4 regions of the Sphaerisporangium sp. NPDC004334 genome follow, and region 2 is predicted to be linked to each of the others. Evidence: riboswitches for the same ligand, from Rfam matches in the RefSeq annotation. Region 2 holds a riboswitch; each other region holds the start of a gene.

Region 1 (4,190 bases), on a different contig from region 2:
TCTCCAAGTGCGTCGTCACCGTGGCCGAGCAGGCGAAGGGCCAGCAGTGCACCCCGGCCCACCGGTCCACGCCCGCGGCGCTCGCCGGGCTCAGGGCCAAGGACAAGATCGTCTCGTTCGGCGGCAGGCCGGTGAACTCCTGGGACGACGCCAGCACGCTGATCCGCACCCACGGCCCCGGCCCGGTCGCCATCGGCATCGAGCGCGACGGCAAGCCGATGACGCTGAACGCCACGCTCATCGCGCAAGATCGCCCCTCGCTCGACGACCCGGACAAGCTGGACAAGAACGTCGGCTTTCTCGGAGTCAGCCCCACCCTCGTCGTGGAGAAGCAGGGGCTCGGGTACGTCGTCGGCGCCATGGCGGACCTGGTGAGGCGCACCGGCTCGGCACTGCTGCAACTGCCGCAGAAGCTCGTCGGGGTCTGGCAGGCGGCCTTCGGCGGCGCCGAGCGTGACCTCAACAGCCCGCAGAGCGTCGTCGGCGCCGGGCGCCTGGGCGGCGCGATCGCCGCGGCGGCCATCCCGCTGGAGAACAAGATCGCCGGCTTCATCCAGCTCCTGGCCGGGTTCAACCTCGCGATCGGCATGTTCAACCTGATCCCGCTGATGCCACTGGACGGCGGCCAGATCGCCGGCGGCCTGTGGGAGGGCATCAAGCGCGGTTACGCCCGGGTGCGCCGCCGCCCGATGCCGGGGCACGTGGACATCGCCAAGGCGCTGCCGCTGACGTACACGGTCGCGATCTTCCTGATCGCCATGAGCAGCCTGCTCATCTACGCCGACATCGTCAACCCCATCCGCCTGCCGGGCTGATCGGCCCCACCGGCGCCGGGCCGCGCGGCAGGCGCCCCGGAGCCACGTCGCGGTGCCACGCCCGCCGCACGGTCACCGGGCGGCGGGTCACCGTAATACATCCTCCGGGCGAGCGTCCGGATGGAACTTTCACCGGCGGCAAGACGGCCGGACGGCTAGTACATCGAGATGTGCACGTGGTCGAAGTGGTTGGCGGTGATCCCGCCGCGGTTGGCCATCGACCGCCAGCCGGGAAAGCCCAGGTTGTAGATCCGCTGCCGGTAGATCACGTACTTCACGCCGAGCTTGCCGCCGTTCTTGATGGCCCAGGCGGCGATCTGCTCGCCCATCGCGACGCCGGCGGGCGAGGGCATCGCCCCGCCGGAGCTGAGCATGAAGTCGCACGCCCGGCCCAGCGGGTGCTCGCCGCTGTTCTCGGGGCGGTAGCAGCCGACGGGGAACCGCAGCGGGAAGTGGTCCTTGACCTCGGCGCGCATCAGCCGCATCCGCGGGGTGATGTTCTCGCTCCCGGCCGGCAGCTCGGGCGCCCAGCTCCCGTTGGCTTGCTTGCCCGGGGCGGTGGGCACGAGCCGGTCCAGCTTGTCCTTGATCTGGCCGATCAGCTTCTCGGCGTCCCTGCGCTGGGCGGTCACCTCGACGACGTCGTCGCGCAGGCCGTCGGTCAGCGCGGCCGCGTCGTCGGCCGCCTTCTTGCGGGCGTCACGGGCCGTGGCATATCGGCCGATCTCGGCGGACTGCTCGGCCTGCAGCTGTTGCAGCATCGCGGCGCCGCCGAAACCGGGCGACATGAGCTCGCGCATCATGCCGAGGCCGCTGCCCGCCTGGTAGCTGAGCTGGGCGATGTCGCCCACCTGGCCCTCGGAGGCGGTGAGCTCGGTCTCCGCGGCCTTCAGCCGCTCGCGGGCCTTCTTCTCCGCGTCCTTGGCCTTGGCGACCGCGACGCGCTTGGCGTTGTACTGGGCGATCAGCTTGTCGACCTGCTTGCCAAGGGCGGCGAGCTGTGCCTTGAGCTGTTTCTCGGTGGGTTTGGGGGCGGCGGCGCCGGCCGTGGACGGGCCGAGCACCAGGGCGGCCACCATCAGAGCGCAGGCGGCCACGGAACCGTGGCGGCCGGAAGACAGGGGCAGAGCCCGCTCCTCTCCATCTGCCGACCGGGTTAGCTGACGGGTTCGGGCCGGAGACGCCCTACCACACGCGTGGATTCACCCCAGAGGAACCGATGGGTCCCCGGCTCCCAGGCGGGGCACCTGGGATTAGGCGGACCGGCCGTTACGGCCGGTGTCTGATGGATGGTAGTGGTAGATCCGTATTTATGGCGACCCCGGATGTGACGTCCCCCGACGTGACGTGCGCGTGGTCACCGCCGCCGCGCCCGCGGCGGGCCGTCCAGGGCGGGCGCGGTCACGGCTGCTCGCGCAGCATCCGGGCCGCCTCCTCGGGCAGTACGTCGTTGACGAACGCGCCCATCGCCGACTCAGACCCCGCCAGGTACTTCAGCTTCTGCGCCGCCCGCCGGATGCTGAACAGCTGCAGGTGCAGGTAGGCGAGGTCGCGCCCGGTGCGCACGGGTGCCTGGTGCCAGGCCGCGACGTAGGGCATGGTGACCCCGAACAGCCCGTCCAGCCGCCGCAGCACGTCGGTGTAGAGCGGGCCGAAGGCCGCGCGCTCCTCGGCGTCCAGCTCGCGAAGGTCGGCCGCCCTGCGGTTGAGGTAGACGTGCACCTCGAACGGCCACCGCGCCGCCGCGGGGACGAACGCCGTCCAGTGCTCGTTGGAGGCGACCACGCGCGTCTCGGCCTTGCGCTCGGCGGCCAGCACGTCCGCGAACAGGTCGCCGCCCGTGCGCTCGCGGTAGCGGGCCGCCGAGGCCAGCATCTGCCGCGTGCGAGGCGTCACGTACGGATAGGCGTAGATCTGGCCGTGCGGGTGCGCCAGCGTGATGCCGATCTCGGCGCCGCGGTTCTCGAACGGGAACACCTGCTCCACGCCCTCCAGCCGCGAGAGGTGGTCGGTGCGGTCGGCGAGCGCCACCAGCACCAGATCGACCTGCTCGGGAGACAGCCGGGAGAAGGAGGAGTCGTGCCGGGAGGTGAAGCACACCACCTCGCACCGGCCGACGCCGGGCCGCACCTCGCTCAGGCCGCCCACGTCCTCGTAGTGGCCCAGGTTGAAGCTGAAGGACGGGAAACGGTTCTCGAACACCGCGACGTCGTAGTCGGCGGCGGGGATCTCGGTCGCGTGGCCCGGCCGGGAGGGGCACAGAGGGCATTCGTCGGTGGGAGGCAGGAACGTGCGGCCCTGGCGGTGCCCGGCGATGGCGATCCACTCGTCCATCACCGGGTCGTACCGCAGGTCCGAGGCCGCGGGGCGCGGGGGCAGCTCGCGGGTGTCGGCGGCGCCGCGGTCGGCGCTCTCGGCGTGGTCGAAGTAGATGAGCTCTCGCCCATCGGCGAGCTGGGTGACGGTCCGCTTCACCGGGCCACCTCCTGTCCGGCGGCCGGCTGAGCCGCCTGTCCTGTCGTGTCGGCGGCCCGGGCCGCCCGTTCTGTTCCCGGAGCGCGGTTCGCGCGTCCGGACCCGCCGGCGTCGCGCGCCGGCTCGGTCGGTGGCGCCGTCCCCGCAGGGTCGGCCAGCAGCAGCGTGCCGGCTTGCTCGGACAGCGCCGATCTGGCCTCCTCCGGCAGGCCGGTGTCGCTGATCACGACGTGCGCCTCGTCCAGCTTGGCGATCGTGCTGATGCCGACGGTGCCCCACTTGGTGTGGTCGGCCAGCACGACCAGCCGCTGCGCCGCCGCGACCAGTTCGCGGTCGGTCTCGGCCTCAAGGATGTTGGGAGTGGTGAAGCCCGCCCTGGGGTTCATGCCGTGCACGCCGAGCATCAGCGTGTCGACGTTGAGCGCGCGGATGGCCGCCACGGCGACCGGCCCCACCAGCGCGTCCGACGGCGTGCGCACCCCTCCGGTGAGCACGACGGTCTGGTCGGCGCGCCCGGCCCGGTGGAAGACGTCGGCGACCTGGGCGGAGTTGGTGATGACCGTGAGGTGGGGGACGTCGGCCAGGTGATGGGCCAGGGTCCAGGTGGTCGTGCCGGCCGACAGCGCGACCGCGCTGCCCGGGCGCACCAGCTCGGCGGCGCGGCGGGCGATCGCCTCCTTCTCGGCCTGCTGGCGCACCGACTTGGCCGCGAAGCCCGGTTCCTCGGTGGACCCCGCGCCGGTGGCGGTGGCGCCGCCGTGCACCTTGTCCACCAGCCCGCGCTCGGCCAGCGCCTCAAGGTCGCGGCGGATCGTCATGTCCGACACCCCGAGCTCCCGCACCAGGTCGGCGACCCGTACCGCGCCGCTCCTGCGGACGCGCTCGAGGATCGCCTGCTGC
Region 2 (4,190 bases):
TGCCCGGCGGGTCGAAGGTCAGCGGGAAGGACAGCTTGGCCACTCCGGCGGCGGCGAGCAGCGACGCGACCTTGGCGGGGTCCTTGGCCCGCTGCGGGATGTCGGCCGGCGCCGCCGGGAACAGCGCGGCGAACAGGTGGTCGTTGGCGAGCGCCCCGATGCCGTCGTAGGCGGTGGCGTTCACGCCCGGCCGGTCCAGGGCGTACGCGACGGCTTGGCGGACCTCCTTCCTGTCGAACGGCGCCTGGTCCACGCGCAGCGTCAGGGCGGTGAACCCGGTGCCCTCAACCCGGTCGACGGTGATGTCCCCGACGCCCTTCAGCGGGTTGACCAGGGCGGGAATGCTGAGAAGCTGGGCGTCGACGTCGCCGCCCTGCAGCGCGAGCAGATCCGCCTGGTCATCGGCGTAGAACTTGACCTCCACGCCGTCCAGGTACGGCTTGCCCCGATCCCAGTACCTCGGATTGCGGGTGAAGGTGGCGCCCTTGGCCGGGTCGTAGGAGGCGAGCACGAACGGGCCGGTGCCGATGGGCTTGGCGGTGAAGTCGCCCGCGTAGTCCTTCTTGAGGATCAGGGCGTTGTAGTTGCCGGCCGACACCAGATAGGGGAAGTCGGAGAACGGCCGCTCCAGCGTGAAGACGACCGTCCGGGGGTCTTTGACGCGCACGCCTCCCTGCGCGAGGACGGTGTCGAAGGCCGAGAGCGCGGCCGACTTGCTCTTCGGGTCGAGCAACCGGTCGAAGGTCGCCTTGACGACCTCGGCGTCCAGCGGGGTGCCGTCGGAGAAGACCACGCCTTCGCGCAGGGTGAAGGACCAGATCTTGCCGCCGTCCTTGGCGGACCACGCCTCCGCCAGACGCGGGACCAGCTTGTAGTCCCTGTCCAGCCAGATCAGGTAGTCGGCGACGAGCTGGGCGATCGCGATCGCCGTTCCGTCGTACATGGTGACGGGGTCGACCGCCGTGGGGGGCGGAGACGACCCCGCGCGGAGCACTCCGCCGCGCTTGGGCGTGCTCGGGAGGGAGCCGGACGGCCCGGCGTTCACGCCGGTGCTCGTGCCCGCGCCGCCCGAGCAGGCGGCGACCAGGGCGAGCAGCCCGGCGGCTCCTGACCCGGCCAGAAAGCGGCGCCGGTCGAACGGGTTGTCGTTGACCATGTGGACCACTATCCGAAGGACGAATAATGATCGTCAAATGGCCGTTCAACTGGCGACCTCTAACCGACCGCGGCCGCCACCGAGGTGACACAGGTCGGAAAACGACTGTGGGCACCCTCCCCATCGGGGAAGATGCCCAGGTCATCGGCGTTAACCGTGGTGCGCCGCCAGGGACTCGAACCCCGGACCCGCTGATTAAGAGTCAGCTGCTCTAACCAACTGAGCTAGCGGCGCGTTGACTACGGTGACTTTAGCAGTCCCGGCGAAGCTACGCACATCGGCGCCGGGGCGGCGTGCCGGTGCCAGGGGGAAGCACCGGCACGCCCATTTCCCGGGGGAAGCTCGTGGTAGAGCCCGCAGGTGCGTGCGCGCGGGTCAGGGCGCGGAGGTGAGCGCCAGGGTCGGCTCGGCCGGGTCCTTGTCGTAGACGCCCCAGGCGCCGGCGGAGAACGGGACGGGCTCGTTCTTCTTGCCCGGGCCGCTGCCCCACTTGGTGATGACGTAGTCGACCTTGATGTGGCCGGCGCCGAAGCCGGTCACCATCAAGCTGGAGTCGCTGAAGTCGCCGCCGGTCAGCTCGGCGAAGGTCTTGCCGTCGATGTCGAGCATGACGCCGCTCTCGGAGGGGATGCCCGGGCCGCGGTCGCCGATGAAGAAGGGCGCCTTCTTGCCGTTGTACATCACGTAACCCTCGGTGCCGAGCGGCCAGCACGGGCTGGCGAACAGGCCCTTCTGCATCGGCTTGCCGATGGCCGGCATTCCCGTGTCACCGGCGCGCCCGGAGGCGTCGTCCCAGAAGTAGGAGGCGGTGGTGGAGCCCTTCAACATGACTCGCTGGGTGGTCGCCGCCGCGACGCCGTCCTTGCGCTCAGGCGAGTTGGCGTGGGCCGCGGTGGCCGTGCCGACCGTCGCTGTGCACATCATCGCGGCACCGATGATGCTCGAAACCACACGACATTTGGGGGTGTTCGTGAAAAAAGACATGGGAGGTCAGGATCTTTCATCAGAAGACAAGGGACCCGGGCTCCGAATTCGGTCAAGAGGGTTCGGCGCCGGGAGAGGAAAGCGTTCTCTGATGCACAAGCGGGTGGACAAGGGCATGGTCCATCGCTGCGCGAGCGCTTTTCTTACGTGGGTCTTTCGGGCAGTGGCGCTGACGGCCACCATGTCGCAAGGCTGCGAATCGCCCGGCCGGCTCCTACAAGTCGACTGCTGTGCCGCTTCTGACGGCGAGATCCGGGCCTAGGGTCGCCCGGAGGACGGAGTGGGGCGGTGTGTCCACTCGAGTCTCCTCTCCAACGACGTCTACCGGGTTAGCTGACGGGTTCGGGCGTGGAGTTCGCCCTACCGCTGACGCGGATTCACCCCGAAGAACGTGGGTCCCCGGCTCCCGCGGGCCGGGTTCAGGCCCTCGGGACTCGACGTTCGGGCGGCGGCCTTCCGGCTGAAGACCAGGTCACCGTCCGATCTGGTACAAGACGTTACCGGTCAAGTCAGGACAAAGCAAACGATGTGTCTACAAAGCATCCGAAGATCTACCTATGGGTGCGTAAGCCCCATATATCGGGCATTTTACGCACCGGAGAGGGCCGGCAAGGACTCAGCAGCGGTACGCGTGTTACTGGTGTGACTAAGGAGGAAACCGCAGGCGGCAAAACCTCGTTTCACCCCAAGCTTCACCACCCCTCCCGGCAAAGCGCCATTGGTAAACAACCCCTCATGGCCCGTCGGCTTCCCCGTTCGCCCGGCGGCGCGAACTACCGGCTGGGTCCTTCGACCGGCGGGTGACGGCCAGGGGAGCTGACCGGCTCGTCGCCGCAACAGGGCGCCGCTGCCGCCGACCCCCTTCCCACCGCGTCGGCGCGTCGGCGCCCATGAGATGGCCCCGCGCGGCGGGGGGCGCCGCCCGCGGCAGGGCGGAGTCCCAGAGAACGCGATGCAGCCGAAGCGGCAGCGGCTCGAGGCGGGGCGAAGCCGAGCGAGGCGGGGTGTGGCTGGAGCGGGGTGAAGAGCGGGGGGCGGGGTGGGGGTGGACATGAGTCGGGGCCGGACAGTCCCCCGCCTGTCCGGCCCCGACCACTTCACGGTCCAGCGCCGATGCCTTCCCCCAAACGCATCGGGCGGTCCCGCTGTTCGGACACGGTCCCCCACCGCGTCCTTATGGTGAAAGCTTCGCTGCGCCCCTCGGGCGCTTGGCCGCATCCCCCTTGACCTGCCTTAACACTACATACCGGGGCCTGAGCTGCTCGTCATCGCACGGTATAGATTCGGTCTAAGTCGCGGGCATGACCGGGTACGGGATGACCCGGCGGGGCGAGCGGCTATTCGGGGAGTTCGACGACGACCTCGGTGCCCTTCTGCAGCGACCGGCTGACGGTGCAGTGGCGCTCGTGCACCCGGTGGGCGACGGCGCGGAAGACCTCGTCCGCCTCGGGGTCGCCCTCGGGGAGCTCGACGTCGTAGGTGATGGTGACCGGGCCGAGCAGCGTGGGCTCGACCTTCTCGGCCTGGACCGTCATCGCCAGCCGTACGAGGCGGTGGCCGCGCTTGGCGGTGAGCGGCTCGACGGTCACGATGTTGCAGCCGCCCACCGCGGCGAGCAGCAGCTCGACCGGGGTGAAGACGCCTTCGTCGTCGCCACTGCCCATGACGATCTCCGCTCCGCGCCCGTTGCGGGCCACGAAGCCGTTCTCAGTACGCTCAACATTCACCGATGCCATGCCTGGAGCCTAGGAGCAGGCGGGACGTCCTCAGGCGTCGGGGTGCTTGGACAGGTAGGAGAGGTAGACCGGCCGGAGCGCTTCGCCGAGCTCTCCCTCGCCGGAGGCCATGGCGTCGCTGAGAAGCGCCGAGACCCTGCTGAGGTCGTTGGCCGTCTCCTCGGAGTGACCGCTCGCCGCCTCGGCCGCCGGGATCACCTTGAGCAGGTCCCACAGGAAGCCGAAGTCGCCGTGCGTGACCGCATAGTGCACCGCCCTGTCGTGCAGTTCCCTGGGCGACAGCGACTGCAGCTCGTCCCGATCCATACGGGCTC
Region 3 (4,190 bases), on a different contig from region 2:
ACGGTCACCTCCGGATCGATGCCCGGGGGGTTCTGCTGCCCATATTGCGGAGAGCCGGTTGACGAATGACCCTCGTCCGGCTCGTCGCGTGGGTACGGCGGCTGTCCGGTGCTCACCGTGTCACCTCACTTCGGCTTCGCACGTGGCCTCTGTCAGGCGCACGTGCCGTGGTGTTGCCAAGGTAGCGACAGCGGGATCAACAGTCACCTTTCCATTCCGTCACCCTGAAGGTCAGGATCGCGGGTTCACATGCAGCAACATCCGCGTGTTGCCCAGGGTGTTCGGCTTGACGTGCTCCAGGTCGAGGAACTCGGCGACGCCCTCGTCGTAGGAGTCCAGGAGTTCGGCGTAGACCTCGGGGGAGACCGGCGTGCCCTGGATGGGGACGAAACCGTGCCTGCCGAAGAACTCGACCTCGAAGGTCAGGCAGAAGACCCGCTGGACCTCCAGCCGGCGGGCGGCGTCGATGAGCGCAGCGACGATCATGTGGCCGATGCCCATGCCGCGGCAGCCGGCGTCGACGGCGACCGTGCGGATCTCCGCCAGGTCCTCCCAGAGCACGTGGAGCGCGCCGCAGCCCACGACCATGCCGTCGCGCTCGGCCACCCAGAATTCCTGGACGTCCTCGTACAGGGTCACGGTCGACTTGCGCAGCAGGCGCGGCCCGTCGCCGGAGTAGGTGTCGACCAATTTCCTGATCGTCCGCACGTCGGAGGTGCGGGCCCGCCGGACGGCGGGCGCGCCCTCGGCGGACGGGCGCTGCGCGGCCTGCCTCATGACGCGTCAGCGTATCCGCCCACCGGCGGGGCGGCGTTCGACGCCGTGCCGGGACCCCCCGATAACGGACTGTCCGAAATACCTGCCAATTCGCGCCGCCATCACGGAGTGTGATCCGGTGCACGCGGTCGGTGCGCGCCTCGGGGGAGCCTGGAGGCGTGGCGCGCGAGAAGCTCTTTGACCTGCGGCTTTTCTTCGAGCCCCTATCCGCGGACCGGGTAATCGCAGCTCGGAACGGGTGCGGGACGCCCACTGGCGTGATCTTTCCGTGACGCGCCGGTTGTGGAACCTCAACAGAATTCGCAGTTCTGGTTGAGCAGGAACCTGAACTGGACTAATGTCCAGCGTCAATGTCGGTCGTCGTTCCGCGGCGACCGCACCGCCTAATTCCCGCCCCATCCGAACGGCGGGAAACCGGGGACCCAAAGGTGGGTCCGGGGAAGGTCCCCCGGCGACCCGCCACCCCTGGGGTGAATCCGAGAGGGAGGCATCGCGATCCTCCATGGTCACGTGCTCGGTAGGGCTGCTCCGGCCCGAACCCGTCAGCTAACCCGGTAGGCGTCCGAGGAGAGGAGCTTTTTGGTGCAGCCTAGGCGCACGCCTGGAAAGAGTGCGGGCAGGCATGCCCGCGGGCGAGAACGCGGTGCCCATTCCCGCTTCGGGAGCGCCTCCAATGCGTCCTTGCGCCTTCCCCGCCGCATCGCGCTGGTGACCGCCGCGCTGATGGCCGTGACCTTCGGGTCGCCTCTGGTGTCCGCGACGGCCGAGCCCAAGCCCAGCCTCAACGACCTGAAGAACCAGGTCGAGCACCTCTACAACCAGATCGAGTCGCTCACCGAGCAGTACAACGGCCAGAAGGAGCGCCTCAAGCAGGCGCAGCGGTCGGCCGAGCTCGCCAAGAAGACCCTCTCCAAGAGCGAGGCCGACCTGGAGGCCAAGCGCGCCAGAGCCGGCATGTACGCCCAGGACGCCTACATGACCGGCGGTCTGGGCTCGCCGCTGACCCTCGCCATGTCCGGCGACCCCGACGCCTACCTCGATCGCGTGGCCACGACCTACGCCCTGCAGCTGCAGCAGGGCGAGGAGGTCGCCCAGATCGGCAAGGCGATGGCGACCGCCGAGCGCGCCAAGGCCGGCGCCAAGGCCCGCGAGGCCGAGGTCAAGAAGCTCGTCTCCGACCTGTCCTCCCAGCGTGACAAGATCCGCGGCCTGGTCGCCAAGACCGAGGGCAGCCTGTTCAAGCGCGCGCTGTCGCAGGCCGGCGGGTACGGCCGGGCCATCAAGATCGAGATCCCGATCCCGGGCGAGGGCAAGGCCGCCCAGGCCGCCAAGTGGGCGCTGACGCAACAGCTCAAGCCGTACGTCTGGGGCGCCGCGGGGCCGAGCACCTTCGACTGCTCCGGCCTGGTCATGTGGGCCTACCAGGAGGTCGGCATCAGCCTGCCGCACTACACCGGCGACCAGTGGACCGCGGGGACCCACATCACCCGCGAGGACCTGCGCCCCGGCGACCTGGTCTTCTTCTACACCGACCTGCACCACGTCGGCATCTACATCGGCGGCGGCATGATGGTGCACGCACCGCGCACCGGCGATGTCGTGCGGGTGGTCCCGCTCGGCAACCGCCCGTTCGCCGGCGGCGTGCGCATCGCCGACTAGCGCCGTGGCGCGCACGCCGAACGAGGCGGCCGTCGGTACGGTGACGCCGCCTCGCGCCGGGACGAGGTTCCCTGCCTCGGACGGTGCGACCTCAGATGAGGCGGCGCCGCGCCGCCCAGGCCACGGCCTCGATGGCCGTGGCGACGCCTATGCGGTCGCAGATGCCGCGCAGGCGGCGTCGTACGGTGCGGCCGCTCACGTCGAGCCTGCGTCCCACTCTGTCGACGGTCACGCCCTTGGCCAGTTCGGCGAGCAAGAGAAGATCATCGTCGCTCAGTCCCACACCGTCTGATCCCGAAGGAATGTCATTCCCTCGGGAAACCAGATCCGGATACGCCATCGGGTGTCCTCCCCCACGACGAACTCGGCAACATACTGAATGCTTCGGCCCGCCCCGTCAGGAACGTTAAACGCCGCGTTGAAAGGTCGTCAAGCACTGACCTCGATACCCATGACGTTTGTGATTGACATACCAGTGCATATGTGAACTACTCGTGACATGTCCCCGCACCTCCCGGTCCGGGGGGACATCGGCGATGATCATGGCCGTGGGCCGCATGATCCGCCATGGAAGACCACCGCGGCGCTGGTGGAGGCCCGGTTCCATGCGGGACGCCTCGCGGGCGCCCCGGCTCGGAGATATACGGTCGACACGCTATACGCCGAATTCGACCCGCGAAACCAGTACGCTTTCTGACTTTCTTCCGCCGGTCACGCCCGTGGGCGTAACACTCCGGCCACCACGATTTGCCGTGGCGGATCACCGCGCCGCGCCGTATTCGACGCGCGCGCCCCCCTCCACGTCTCCGATATGGATCTCCCCCGCCGCTTGATCGCGCGGGGCGCGCTCAAGCGGTGTTGCGGTTGTAGATCAGGCGCAGCCCGATGAGCGTCAGCCAGGGCTCGTGGACGTCGATCGAACGGGCCTCGTTCACCACCAGCGCGGCCATCGACCCGGTGGCCACGACGGTCACGTCGTCGGGGTCGGACGCGAGCTCGGGCGCCATGCGCTCGACGATGCCGTCCACCTGGCCGGCGAAACCGTAGATGATGCCCGCCTGCAGGGCTTCGACGGTGTTCTTGGCGATCACCGAGCGGGGGCGCACCAGCTCGACCTTGTGGAGCTGGGCCCCCGCGGCGGCCAGGGCGTCCACCGAGATCTCGATGCCGGGGGCGGTGACCGCGCCGACGTACTCGCCCTTGGCCGACACCGCGTCGAAGGAGGTGGCGGTGCCGAAGTCGACGATGATGCACGGCCCCCCGTACAGCGTGACGGCGGCGAGCGCGTTGACGATGCGGTCGCTGCCGACCTCCTTGGGGTTGTCCATGCGCACCGGCACCCCGGTGCGCACGCCCGGCTCCACGATGACGGCGGTCACGTCGCCGTAGTAGCGCCGGCACATCTCGCGCATCTCGTTCAGCACGGAGGGGACCGTCGAGCAGATGGCGATGCCGCCGATGTCGGCGTCCTTGAGCAGGGGGCTCTGACCGAGCAGCCCCTGCAGGACGACCGCGATCTCGTCGGCGGTGCGCCTGGCGTCGGTGGCCAGGCGCCAGTGCTCGATGACCTCCTCGCCCTCGAAGAGGCCGAGCACCGTGTGGGTGTTGCCGACGTCGATCGTGAGCAGCATCAAGCCCCCCGAAGGTCCAAAGCGATGTCCAGTGCGGGCGCCGAATGGGTCAGCGACCCCACAGCAAGGTAGTCAACACCGGTTTCGGCCACCTCACGAGCCGATTCCAGGCGGAGTCCACCG
Region 4 (4,190 bases), on a different contig from region 2:
GGCGACCAGCCGGCTCGCCCGGTCGGCCCGGCGCGCCAGGTCGGCGAACGCGGCTCCGGAGGCCGCGGCGGCCCCGCCTCCGGGGACGGGGCCGGCTGCGGAGGCCGTCGCGGCCCGCGAGGCCGTGGTTCCAGAAGCCGTGGGGGCTCCATGGGCGGTGAGGGCTCCAGGGGCGCCAAGGGCATCTGGGGCCGCGACCACGAGGGAGAGGTCGCCGCGGAAGGTCCGCGCGCCGGACCATATCTCCGGATGCTCGCCGATCAGCGTCCGCGCCCGCCGTCCGAGATCGTCCTCGACGGCGGAGGGCCCCGTCAGCACGGTCAGCAACCCCGCCAGGACGGCCCAGAGCCACACGACGCGCATGCGGGAAATCTACCTGCTCGTCCTTCCCGGCCACATCGGCGTCCCAGGGGCGGACCCCCACCAGCCGTCCCGGCGGCGGCCCCGTATCGAGTTCCCGGCGGCACATCGGCCTGGCGGGGCATGGACGCGCGAAGGTTGCGCCCGGTCGTGTCGCGCCTCGCCGATGTGGCGCGGCGCGGACGTGCGAAGGCCCCGTCCGCTCCGAGGGGGGAGGAGCGGACGGGGCCTTCACGACCGGCGCGAGGGGCATGTGCACCACCCGGAAAACGTCTTCGAGGAGCGGGGGCACCTCTCGGAGACGCTCTCCCGGAGGAGTCCCTCGCGCCGATCGGCCTCCGGAACGGTAGATCGGCTTCCGGAACCGCCGGTCGGCTTCCCGAACCGCCGGTCGGTTCCCGGAGCCGCCGGTCGGCTTATGGAACCGCCGGTCGGTTCCCGGGTCCACCGGTCGGCTTCTGGAACCGCCGGTCAGGATCCGGAACCGCCGGCCGGCATCCCGGGACTGCCCGGAGATCGACCGGCTCCTCGTGGGAACCGGGAGCGGATCGGCACGGGCGGCCGGCGCACCGGACCCAGCGGAGCCCTGGATGGGCGGGGGTGGTTCCGCGGGGTCAAGCCGGGGTCGTCCCGCCGGTCAGGCGCCGGGGCGGACGGCGCCGACGAAGGACGCCTTCCGGTAGCCCGACAGCTTGTCGATGCGCACCCGCGCGCCGGTGTGCGGCGAGTGGATCATCTTGCCGTGCCCGACGTACATGCCGACGTGGCCGAGTCCGTAGAAGAACATCAGGTCACCCTGCTTGAGGTTCTTCCAGGACACCTTCTTCCGCACCGTGCGGAACTGGCCGGCGGCGATGCGGGGCAGCTTCACACCGGCCTTGCGCCAGGCGTACAGCATCAGGCCGGAGCAGTCGAAGGCCCCCGGGCCGCTGGCGCCCCAGCGGTAGGGGTCGCCGATCTGCTTCTTCGCCACCGCGACGGCCGTGTGCGCCTTGAACTGCTGCCGGGCGGCCCTGCTCACCTTGGCCTTGCTCTTGGATGTGCGGGAGGCGCTGGATGTGCTCGCCTCGCTCACCGCGGCCGTGCCGGCGGGCTCGGATGCCCCGGTGATGCTCGGTGTCTCGATCAGCCCGGCCGGGCCGTAGACGGACTGCTCTGACGGGCCCTGAGCGGGTGCCGCCGTGGCGGCGTCAGCCGCCGTCGCCTGCGTCGCCACGGCTCCCACGGAGGCCGTCATCGTGAGCGCCACACCGCCGAGAGAGAAGCGGGCAATGCGCGACAGACGAGGGTTCTGGGTGGTGCTGGACAGGATCGCTCCTTGATTCTTCCACTCACGCCTACCGGGTTAGCTGACGGATTCGGGCATGGAAGTAGCCCTACGACGCCAAGGCGTCGATTCACCCCCTGATCCCGCGTTTAGGATCGATTGGGTCCCCGGTTCCGTGCTCCTTGCCGCACGGATTCGGCAGGTCACCGCCCCTTTGGGGTCCTGGCTCGCGCCTTACTGGGGCGACGGCGACCGCTGGATTGTCATGCGTGGAGCCGGTCGGAAGACCGGCTCCGTTCGCGACGGCATGGCGTGCTCGCCGCGGGCCAGAAGTTACACAGAACCTCAAATTGAGGCAAAGCCGTGACCAAGTCGCGTAGATCAAATAAGGGGCTTCTTAATCAGGAAACCCCTGCACAACAAGCGCATCCGTTACCCGTATGTGATTCCCCTCACATATCCCGAAACGGCACCTGACGTGAGTCACACAAGTCACATCAGTCACACCCGTTCAGGGATCTTGGAGGGGGAACGGTCCCCCTAGCACCGCCCGGCGGACCGGGATTCGGACCCCGCATGTCACGCTCCGCACCCGAGACCCGATACCCACGACGTCTGTTCCGCAATGATCCTTCGGCAACAGCGCTTCCGCAATGACAATTACGCAATACCTGTTGTGCAACGTTCGTTGCTCATGTCAAAGTGGGCGCATGGCCGACGAAGACGTACGCACGATCACCGACTCACGGGTGCTGGCCGCCCTGTCGCATCCCACGAGGCGGCGCCTCATGGACGCGCTGAAGGTCTACGGTCCCTGCACCGCCAGCATGCTGGCCGAGCACACCGGGCAGGCCGTCGCCAACGCGAGCCACCACCTGCGCGTCCTGGCCGGCAGCGAGCTCATCGAGGAGGCCCCTGAGCTCGCCCGCGACCGGCGCGAACGCTGGTGGCGACTGTCCTCGGCCGAGCTGCGCTGGAGCGAGTCCGACTTCGGCGGCGACCCCGCGACCGCCGCCATCGCCAGCGCGGCGGCGTCCCTCAACCTCGAACACCACGTCAGCATGGTCCGCGCCTGGTACGCCGCGAGCGAGGACGAGCGGGCGGCCTGGCAGGACGCCCCCTTCTCCACCGACAAGTGGCTGCGGCTCACCCCAGACGAGCTGCACGAGTTCGAGGCGCAGTTCCTGGAGCTCCTCAGCAGGTGGGCCACCCGGGAGATCCCCGACGACGGGCGGCCCCGCGAGCCGGTGTTCGTCTTCGCCTTCGGCGTCCCGGGCCGGCCGTGAACGGCCTCACCGCGGCGGCCGCGCCCGCCGCGTCCCGTTCCCGGGGCCGCTGGGGGCTGCTGCGCGACCGCGACTTCCGGCTGCTGTGGGTCGGCGAGACCACCAGCGGCTTCGGCAGCTCTCTCACCTCGGTGGCCCTGCCCCTGGTCGCGATCACCGCGCTCCACGCGACCACGCTGGAGGTCGCTCTGCTCACCGCCGCGGCGTGGGTGCCGTGGGTGCTCATCGGCCTGCCCGCCGGAGCCTGGGTCGACCGCCTGCCCCGCAGGCCCGTGATGCTGACCTGCGACGCCGTGTCGTTCCTGCTGTTCCTCAGCGTGCCGGTGGCCGCGTGGCAGGGCGTGCTGACCGTCGGCCATCTACTGGCCGTCGCGCTGCTCACGGGCACCGCCAAGGTGTTCTTCCAGACCTCCTACCAGGTGTACCTCCCCTCGATCGTCGTCCCCGCCGACCTGCCCGAGGGCAACGCCAAGCTCCAGGGCGGCGAGTCGGCCGTCGAAGTGGTGGGCCCGGGAGCCGCCGGTCTGGTCGCCCAGGTGTTCGGCGCGGTCACCGCGCTGCTCGCCGACGCGGCGAGCTTCGTGGTCTCGGCACTGTGCCTGCTCGGCATCAGAACCCGCGAGGCCCCGGTGTCGCGCGAGCGGCGGGCCACGACGCTTCGACGCGAGATCGGCGAGGGCCTGCGCTTCGTCGCCCGCGACCCCTACCTGCGGGTGCTCACGGTGTTCGGGGCGGCCAGCAACCTCGGGCTCATGGGATACCAGGCCATCCTGGTCGTCTTCCTGGTGCGCGACGTCGGCGTCGGCCCCGGCGCGGTCGGCGGGCTGATGGCGGTCATGAGCGTCGGCGGCCTGGCGGGCGCGGCGAGCGCCACCTGGGTGTCCAGGAGGCTCGGCAGCGCCCGCGCCATGATCGTGTTCGAGGCGCTCGGCGCGCCGTTCGGCCTGCTCATTCCGCTGGCCCACCGGGGCCCGTGGCTGGCGGTCGCGGTGGCCGGCGGGTTCGTCCTGGTCACGGGCGTGGTGGCGGGCAACATCATCAAGGCGGGCTTCCGTCAGACCTACGTCCCCCGGCACCTGCTCGGCCGGGTCTCCGTGAGCATGCAGTTCGTCAACTACGGCACCATCCCGCTCGGCGCCCTGCTCGGCGGAGCGCTCGGCGGCGCCATCGGCACCCGTCCGTCGATGTGGGTCGTCACGGCCGGGCTCGCCCTGACCGGCCTGATCCTTCTCACCGGCCCCCTAAGGCACCGCCGCGACCTCCCCGCCTCCCCCGAC

Evidence for each region. A riboswitch is a leader RNA that binds a small molecule or an ion and turns the genes downstream of it on or off. The one in region 2 is predicted to bind cyclic di-AMP.
Region 1: linked by a shared signal. The riboswitch ahead of ACWEN6_RS29185 (coiled-coil domain-containing protein) and the one ahead of ACWEN6_RS32510 (hypothetical protein) in region 2 are both predicted to bind cyclic di-AMP.
Region 3: linked by a shared signal. The riboswitch ahead of ACWEN6_RS32180 (NlpC/P60 family protein) and the one ahead of ACWEN6_RS32510 (hypothetical protein) in region 2 are both predicted to bind cyclic di-AMP.
Region 4: linked by a shared signal. The riboswitch ahead of ACWEN6_RS14735 (C40 family peptidase) and the one ahead of ACWEN6_RS32510 (hypothetical protein) in region 2 are both predicted to bind cyclic di-AMP.

Annotation. Positions count from the first base shown of each region.
Region 1 covers NZ_JBSGDZ010000024.1:120,203-124,392, forward strand. The annotation lists gene ACWEN6_RS29180 (M50 family metallopeptidase) at 1-815, shown strand, start outside; gene ACWEN6_RS29185 (coiled-coil domain-containing protein) at 971-1,912, opposite strand; cyclic di-AMP (ydaO/yuaA leader) riboswitch at 1,947-2,085, opposite strand; gene galT (galactose-1-phosphate uridylyltransferase) at 2,217-3,290, opposite strand; gene ACWEN6_RS29195 (DeoR/GlpR family DNA-binding transcription regulator) at 3,287-4,190, opposite strand, start outside.
Region 2 covers NZ_JBSGDZ010000030.1:64,084-68,273, forward strand. The annotation lists gene ACWEN6_RS32500 (ABC transporter substrate-binding protein) at 1-1,156, opposite strand, end outside; tRNA gene ACWEN6_RS32505 (tRNA-Lys) at 1,314-1,390, opposite strand; gene ACWEN6_RS32510 (hypothetical protein) at 1,532-1,984, opposite strand; gene ACWEN6_RS32515 (hypothetical protein) at 1,968-2,402, shown strand; cyclic di-AMP (ydaO/yuaA leader) riboswitch at 2,443-2,582, opposite strand; gene ACWEN6_RS32520 (OsmC family protein) at 3,478-3,876, opposite strand; gene ACWEN6_RS32525 (hypothetical protein) at 3,907-4,182, opposite strand.
Region 3 covers NZ_JBSGDZ010000029.1:99,575-103,764, forward strand. The annotation lists gene ACWEN6_RS32170 (RDD family protein) at 1-116, opposite strand, end outside; gene ACWEN6_RS32175 (amino-acid N-acetyltransferase) at 232-777, opposite strand; cyclic di-AMP (ydaO/yuaA leader) riboswitch at 1,159-1,354, shown strand; gene ACWEN6_RS32180 (NlpC/P60 family protein) at 1,459-2,436, shown strand; gene ACWEN6_RS32185 (helix-turn-helix domain-containing protein) at 2,528-2,692, opposite strand; gene ACWEN6_RS32190 (type III pantothenate kinase) at 3,285-4,067, opposite strand; gene ACWEN6_RS32195 (L-aspartate oxidase) at 4,067-4,190, opposite strand, start outside.
Region 4 covers NZ_JBSGDZ010000010.1:105,533-109,722, forward strand. The annotation lists gene ACWEN6_RS14730 (hypothetical protein) at 1-363, opposite strand, end outside; gene ACWEN6_RS14735 (C40 family peptidase) at 998-1,597, opposite strand; cyclic di-AMP (ydaO/yuaA leader) riboswitch at 1,680-1,838, opposite strand; gene ACWEN6_RS14740 (ArsR/SmtB family transcription factor) at 2,338-2,913, shown strand; gene ACWEN6_RS14745 (MFS transporter) at 2,910-4,190, shown strand, end outside.